DNA from 3 places in the Photorhabdus aballayi genome. Region 3 is predicted to be linked to each of the others. Evidence: riboswitches for the same ligand, from Rfam matches in the RefSeq annotation. Region 3 holds a riboswitch; each other region holds the start of a gene.
What was found. Region 3 has a riboswitch for thiamine pyrophosphate ahead of thiC (phosphomethylpyrimidine synthase ThiC). Riboswitches for the same ligand answer to the same signal wherever they lie in the genome.
Positions count from the first base shown of each region.

Region 1: it holds a riboswitch for thiamine pyrophosphate, as region 3 does, so the genes downstream of both, thiB (thiamine ABC transporter substrate binding subunit) here and thiC (phosphomethylpyrimidine synthase ThiC) in region 3, are expected to answer to the same signal.
Region 2: it holds a riboswitch for thiamine pyrophosphate, as region 3 does, so the genes downstream of both, thiD (bifunctional hydroxymethylpyrimidine kinase/phosphomethylpyrimidine kinase) here and thiC (phosphomethylpyrimidine synthase ThiC) in region 3, are expected to answer to the same signal.

Region 1 is NZ_JAPFCD010000010.1:99,752-102,022, reverse strand. Features, by position in the region: gene thiP (thiamine/thiamine pyrophosphate ABC transporter permease ThiP) at 1-361, opposite strand, end outside; gene thiB (thiamine ABC transporter substrate binding subunit) at 337-1,350, opposite strand; TPP riboswitch at 1,424-1,529, opposite strand; gene rppH (RNA pyrophosphohydrolase) at 1,643-2,173, shown strand; gene ptsP (phosphoenolpyruvate--protein phosphotransferase) at 2,183-2,271, shown strand, end outside.
Region 2 is NZ_JAPFCD010000027.1:46,966-49,236, reverse strand. Features, by position in the region: gene OO184_RS14215 (hypothetical protein) at 1-83, opposite strand, end outside; gene thiD (bifunctional hydroxymethylpyrimidine kinase/phosphomethylpyrimidine kinase) at 160-960, opposite strand; TPP riboswitch at 1,003-1,095, opposite strand; gene cspE (transcription antiterminator/RNA stability regulator CspE) at 1,210-1,419, opposite strand; gene pagP (lipid IV(A) palmitoyltransferase PagP) at 2,008-2,271, shown strand, end outside.
Region 3 is NZ_JAPFCD010000023.1:8,090-10,360, forward strand. Features, by position in the region: gene OO184_RS12860 (HAD family hydrolase) at 23-685, shown strand; TPP riboswitch at 741-866, shown strand; gene thiC (phosphomethylpyrimidine synthase ThiC) at 970-2,271, shown strand, end outside.

The DNA.
Region 1 (2,271 bases), on a different contig from region 3:
GCCAGCCGGCTCGGCCATAGACCGTCAGAATGCCGAACAGAGCGACTAATACAGGCAAAACCAGCGTCATAGCACATAGGCGAAGAAATAGGATTCGGCCTGGAAAATAGCGGCGATAGAGTGCTCTGGAAAGAAAAATAGCCGGGATAACAGAAAACAGCGCCGACAAAAAAGCCTGCCAGAAGGTAAAACCCACTACATGCCACAGATAGCTATCTTCTGCCAGTAAAGACCAGTTATGTTCAGGTGCATTAGACCAAAGCGCACCGAATGCTAGTAAGGCGACCAATAGTAAAAGACCGGAGGCAAGAGCCCCCGGCAACAGCCATCCGGCTATCAGCGGCTGACAGCGCTTTGCCATGCACGAATCCATTGGTTACGGTATTTTGCGACTTCTTCTGCGGGATATTGCAGTGATTTTTCAGGTATTGAAAGCTGTGAATATACTTCTGGAAGTGGAATATCAATGACCGGATACATCCAGTTAGTGGTTGGAATCTCCTGTTGGAAAGCTGGAGTCAACATAAACTGCATAAATTTCTGGGCAAGCTCCGGCTGCTTGCTGGAAGCCAGTTGTGCAGCCACTTCGATTTGCAGGTAATGACCTTCGTTGAAGGTAGCGGCAGCATAATCGTCTTTCTTCTCAGATAACAAGTGGTAGCCCGGTGAAGAGGTATAACTCAGCACCAGATCGCCTTCTCCTTTCAGGAACAGGCCATAAGCTTCACTCCAGCCTTTGGTAACAGTCAGTGTTTTCTTTGCCAGTTTTTGCCAGGCTTGTGGGGCATCATCACCATAAATCTTTTGCATCCATAACAGCAGACCTTGCCCCGGTGTGCTGGTGCGAGGATCTTGATAGATCACTTTCCAGTTATTGTGGCTATTGATCAGCTCATCCATGCTTTTTGGCGGGTTTGGTAAACTCTTTTTGTTATAAATGAAGGCAAAATAGCCATAGTCATAAGGAATGAATATCTGGTTGTGCCATGATACCGGCAGTGACAGCTTGCTGATATTCACTTGACTTTCAGTGAACAGCCCCGTTTGTTGAGCCGCTTGAATTAAGTTGTTATCCAATCCAAGAATAATATCCGCAGCAGTACGTTTACCTTCCATTCTTAGGCGATTGAGCAAAGAAACGCCATCTTCCAGAGCAATCAATTTCAGTTCACAATCACATTCAGTCTCAAACGCTTTTTTAATTGCGGGTCCGGGTCCCCATTCTGCGGCAAAAGAATCATAGGTATAGATTGTTAATACCGGCTTGGCCTGTACAACCTGACTCAATAGCAACATAGAAGCTGATAGGGCCGTCAGTACGATTAATTTGGAAAATAACGTCTTAAACACTTTGCTCTCCTTACATTAATGAGGATTGGCAAAGGATTTGAGGAAGCGCTAAACGGCAAGATAATGTCTGTGAAATAGTTAGCAGCTCAAATCCCTACGCCGGTATTTAGCCGGATCAGGTTCGGCGGGTTTACTCTCAGCAAGGCTGTTTTAAACAGCCAGCACCCCGTTGAGATGGCGCTATTGTAGAGATTTAGCTAGCGACTGCAAAGTCCAATGATAGAGGTTTACCACTTGAGGGTAGTGTGAAACAATTAGTCATCTTTCAAATTTAGTTTATCGAGGTAGTCTGGTGATCGATGATGATGGCTACCGCCCGAATGTAGGAATTGTAATTTGTAATCGGCAAGGCCAGGTTTTGTGGGCCCGGCGTTATGGGCAACATTCCTGGCAATTTCCTCAAGGGGGCATTAATCCGGGGGAATCACCAGAACAGGCTATGTACCGGGAACTGTATGAAGAAGTGGGTTTAGGTCGGAAAGATGTACGCGTTCTGGCCTCTACGCGTAATTGGTTGCGTTACAAATTACCCAAGCGTTTGGTGCGTTGGGATACACGACCTGTCTGTATTGGTCAAAAACAGCGGTGGTTTTTGCTACAACTGCTCTGTAGTGAAGAAGATATTAATGTGCAGCACAGTAATACCCCGGAGTTTGATGGCTGGCGTTGGGTCAGCTATTGGTATCCTGTCCGGCAGGTTGTCTCTTTTAAGCGTGATGTTTATCGGCGCGTGATGAAAGAATTTGCTTCGGTTGTAATGCCAATACAGGAAAGCTCATCTCTGCCACGTTCTTCGTATTCTTATCGTCGCAAAAGAAGTTAGGTGAGTTCTATGCTCATGCGCTTACGGGAAATTGTTGAAAAAGTTGCTATGGCGACTAATCTGGCCGAAGCGCTTGAGCTATTGGTGAACGAGACCTG
Region 2 (2,271 bases), on a different contig from region 3:
CGACAATCAGGTTCAGCGGTATACGCAATTAGTTTACCGGAAGGCTTAAGATGAGCGGCAATGACACGGAACTTAAATGCCAATGACCCGTCGTCATGCCCCTATATGGACTCCCCTGAACGATCAACTGATTTTACACAGTTCGCCAATCCGCTACTCTCACCACCACTGATGAAAATGGTGCACAGGTCCAATCCCTTTTCCTACATCTAACAAATCCGCTTGTTCTAACGCCGCCTGAAGATATGATTTGGCAACAGGCAGTGTTGTCTGCCAATTTGAATAACGCGGACGCAAAGCGGCCAGTGCAGCGGAGAGCGTACACCCTGTACCATGTGTATGACGCGTATTGATTCTAGGCGCAGTAAAACGCCATTCTCCCTCAACAGTAAATAGCCAATCAGGGCTTTCATGTTCTGTAAGGTGTCCGCCTTTCAGTAAAACGGCTTCGCATCCTAGCGATAATAATTCACGCCCTTGTTTTTGCATGTCCGTTTCGGTTTTTGCTACAGAACATTTCAATATCGCTGCGGCTTCCGGCAAATTTGGGGTAATCAACGAAACCTTCGGTAATAATTGTTCAACAACCTCGGAAACCGCTTCCGGCGCCAGCAACGGATCGCCACTTTTCGCAATCATTACCGTATCCAATACAACATAAGGAACGGAATAACGACTTATTGCGTCGGCAACAACAGCAACATTGGCTGCATTAGATAACATGCCTATCTTAGCGCTATCAATTCTGATATCTGACAACACAGATTCAAGCTGTGCCGCAACAAAAGTAGGATCGATATCATAAACAGATTGCACACCACAGGTGTTTTGTGCAACAAGCGCTGTCATGACTGTAGCGCCATAAGCACCAAGTGCAGAGAAAGTTTTTAGGTCGGCTTGAATGCCGGCACCGCCACTAGGATCAGTACCGGCAATTGTCAGTGAATTGATTCTCATCATAGGTACCTCTTCCAACCAGACATAAAGAAAAGCAAGTATCAGGAAAAGACACCATGACTTCCCTACGCTGGCATTATCCAGATCAGGTATTACGGGTTCATCTCAGCTCAATAAAGAGCGCCCCGAGCCAAAACAAAAACACCCTATCAGATAACCAACAGGGTGATATCGGTATGTCATTGTTGCCAGTAAAAAATCAATCAGACAACAAATTTACTTCGTCAATCCAAAATGGTCGACAAAAAGAAGTTATGCTGTAGTGACGTTTGCCGCAGAAGGACCTTTCTGACCGTCCTGAATTTCAAACTCAACTTTTTGGCCTTCCGCCAGAGTTTTAAAACCCTCGCTCTGAATAGCGCTAAAATGTACAAACACATCTTTGCTGCCGTCAGCAGGAGTAATAAAACCAAAACCTTTTGATTCGTTGAACCACTTTACAGTACCAGTGATTTTTGCCATTTTAAGAATTTCCTTTGGATCACTTAATTCTAATTCGCCGTTTCGGCGTAACATAAAAACTAGAGCGAGTTGCTGCTATTAACAGAACCGTACCTCGTTTACCCGAACGATTTATCACATATTCTTAATATGATGGCAAGCCATTTTTTATCAGCTATGGAGCTAACGCACATATTTAAAATTCTTAACAACAATTATTGTTTAACATAGCTGCAAAAATTTGAAAATCCAAGGTTATCCTAATTAGCTTACAGTTTATCCACTCAACAAAACCCCAGATAACATAAATAACACTAATTTATTTTGCCTGTCTTATTATTAGACTTTCTATATCTCATAGTATGTTCATAGGACCAATTTCTACTGTTTAGGCGAAAGAAAAAGTCAACACATTCCCAATATTAGTCGACTAAAATATCAGTATTAAATATACCCAGTTAATACCTATCACATCTTAATATTAATTTTTCGTTTAGCTTTTATTGAAAATAGCAAGAGTAGAATTCCTGAATTTAGATGTTTGTCATATTTTACGTGATGCACAGGATCTTCCCAATTTATGTCGTCGGGAAATTGGAGCAATAAATAATGAAGTTTGATTTAACCGCAGCCTATACCCTATCAACTACTCTTTTAGTCTCATCTGGGACAGTGTTTGCAGCAACGGCAGATACTGCTAATAAGTCATTAGCAACGACTGAATCTCACACACCGAGCAGTTATGGCAACAATTCAAGTAGCTTATGGGAAAAACTCAACAATAATATCACCCTCACCTGGGATGCACCCGACAATGAACTTTATCTGCCAGTAATTACTTGGCATAACAGGCATACCTACGATAAAGAGAAG
Region 3 (2,271 bases):
TTGACCTGAGGAACACAACACCATGTCACAATTGCTTGCCGTGTTTGATCTGGATGACACCTTAATTTCCGGGGATTCCAGCGCTATCTGGACAGAGTTTTTATGGGAAAAAGGGATCATTACTGATCCAAGTTTTATCGAAGCAGATAAAAAAATGATGGCTGATTACAACGCTGGTTCACTGGATATGAGTGGTTATCTGGCATTTAGCCTGCAAACACTGCATCAAATTCCACAAGAACAAGTTGATCTTTGGCTGACTGAATTTATTAACGAAAAAATCAAACCTCGATTTTATCCGCAAGCCAAAGCGCTTATTACTGAGTATCAACAGCAGCAAGTCCCAGTGATGATCATCTCAGCCACAGTTTCTTTTATTGTGAAAAAGATTGCTATCGAATTGGGCATTCACACTGCTCTGGGCATTGATATGGTGGTGGAAAATGGCTGTTATACCGGCCAAATAGACGGTATTGCGACTTTTCGTGAAGGGAAAGTCAAACGAATAAAACAGTGGCTGGAACAACAAAATAATTATCCTGAAATTATTCGTTTTTACAGTGATTCAATTAATGATCTACCAATGTGTCAATTTGCCGATGAGGTAATTACGGTCAATGCCGATACCCGTTTAAAAACCCAAGCACAACAACATGGCTGGAAACAATTAACCTGGTCACTGTAAATACTTTCAATCAGTAAGGGTTGTAGTTTTCACAATCCCTTCTATACTACTGCTTACTTTCTTGTCGGAGTGCCTAGCGTAAGCTGTCTTATCGCAGCATACACAGGCTGAGACCGTTAATTCGGGATCCGCGGAACCTGATCGGGTTAATACCTGCGAAGGGAACAAGAGTAATCAACCGCTGTCAGCCCACCCAATTTTTCACGGGTCTGTCCAGCCATCAATTATTACTCCTGCGAGCTCCAGACAAGCAACTTTCCCAATAACACAGTTAGGAATTTGCTATGTCTCATAATAATGTTATCCCTACAACCGATATCTCGCCAAAACCCAATCCGGCACGCCCACGTAAAGCACAACGCGATGCTGCTCAAGAATTTATTAATTCTATTCAAGGAGTGACATTCCCAAATTCACGACGAATTTATCTTCAAGGTTCCCGCGACGATATCCAAGTTCCAATGCGTGAAATCCAGTTATCACCTACTTTAATTGGCGGCACCAAAGAAGAACCTCAATATGAAGAAAACGAAGCCATCCCGGTTTATGATACTTCCGGCGCTTATGGCGATCCTGATGCCAAACTGGATGTACATGTTGGGTTAACCAAACTACGCCAACCGTGGATCGCCGAACGCCAAAATACTGAACCTGTTGCTACCCTCAGTTCTGATTTTACGCAGCAGCGCCTAACGGATGCCGGTCTCGATCATTTGCGTTTCAATCATCGCCCCCATCCATTAAAAGCCCGTAAAGGCAAATGCGTTACTCAACTGCACTACGCCCGTAAAGGCATCATCACACCGGAAATGGAATTTATCGCACTGCGGGAAAATATGGGACGCGAACGTATCCGCGGTGATGTGTTACGCCAACAACATGCTGGACAAAGTTTTGGCGCTCAGTTGCCAGAAAATATCACGCCAGAATTTGTCCGTCAGGAAGTCGCAGCCGGTCGGGCAATTATTCCCGCCAATATTAATCACCCTGAATCAGAACCGATGATTATTGGTCGCAATTTTCTGGTGAAGGTTAATGCCAATATCGGTAACTCTTCAGTCACCTCTTCTATTGAGGAAGAAGTAGAAAAGTTAATCTGGTCTACTCGTTGGGGTGCAGATACGGTCATGGATCTCTCTACTGGCCGTTATATCCACGAAACTCGCGAATGGATCTTACGTAACAGCCCGGTTCCCATCGGTACAGTCCCTATTTATCAGGCGCTAGAGAAAGTCAATGGCGTAGCGGAAAATCTCACCTGGGAAATATTCCGTGATACCTTGTTGGAACAAGCAGAACAAGGGGTAGATTACTTCACCATTCATGCCGGTGTATTACTGCGCTATGTACCGATGACAGCCAAACGCCTCACTGGAATTGTCTCCCGCGGTGGTTCAATTATGGCGAAATGGTGCCTGTCTCATCATCAAGAAAACTTCCTCTACCAACATTTCCGTGAAATTTGTGAAATCTGCGCCGCTTATGATGTTTCCCTATCATTGGGAGACGGCCTACGCCCCGGCTCTATTCAAGATGCCAACGATGAAGCGCAGTTTGCAGAACTACACACATTAGGTGAACTGACC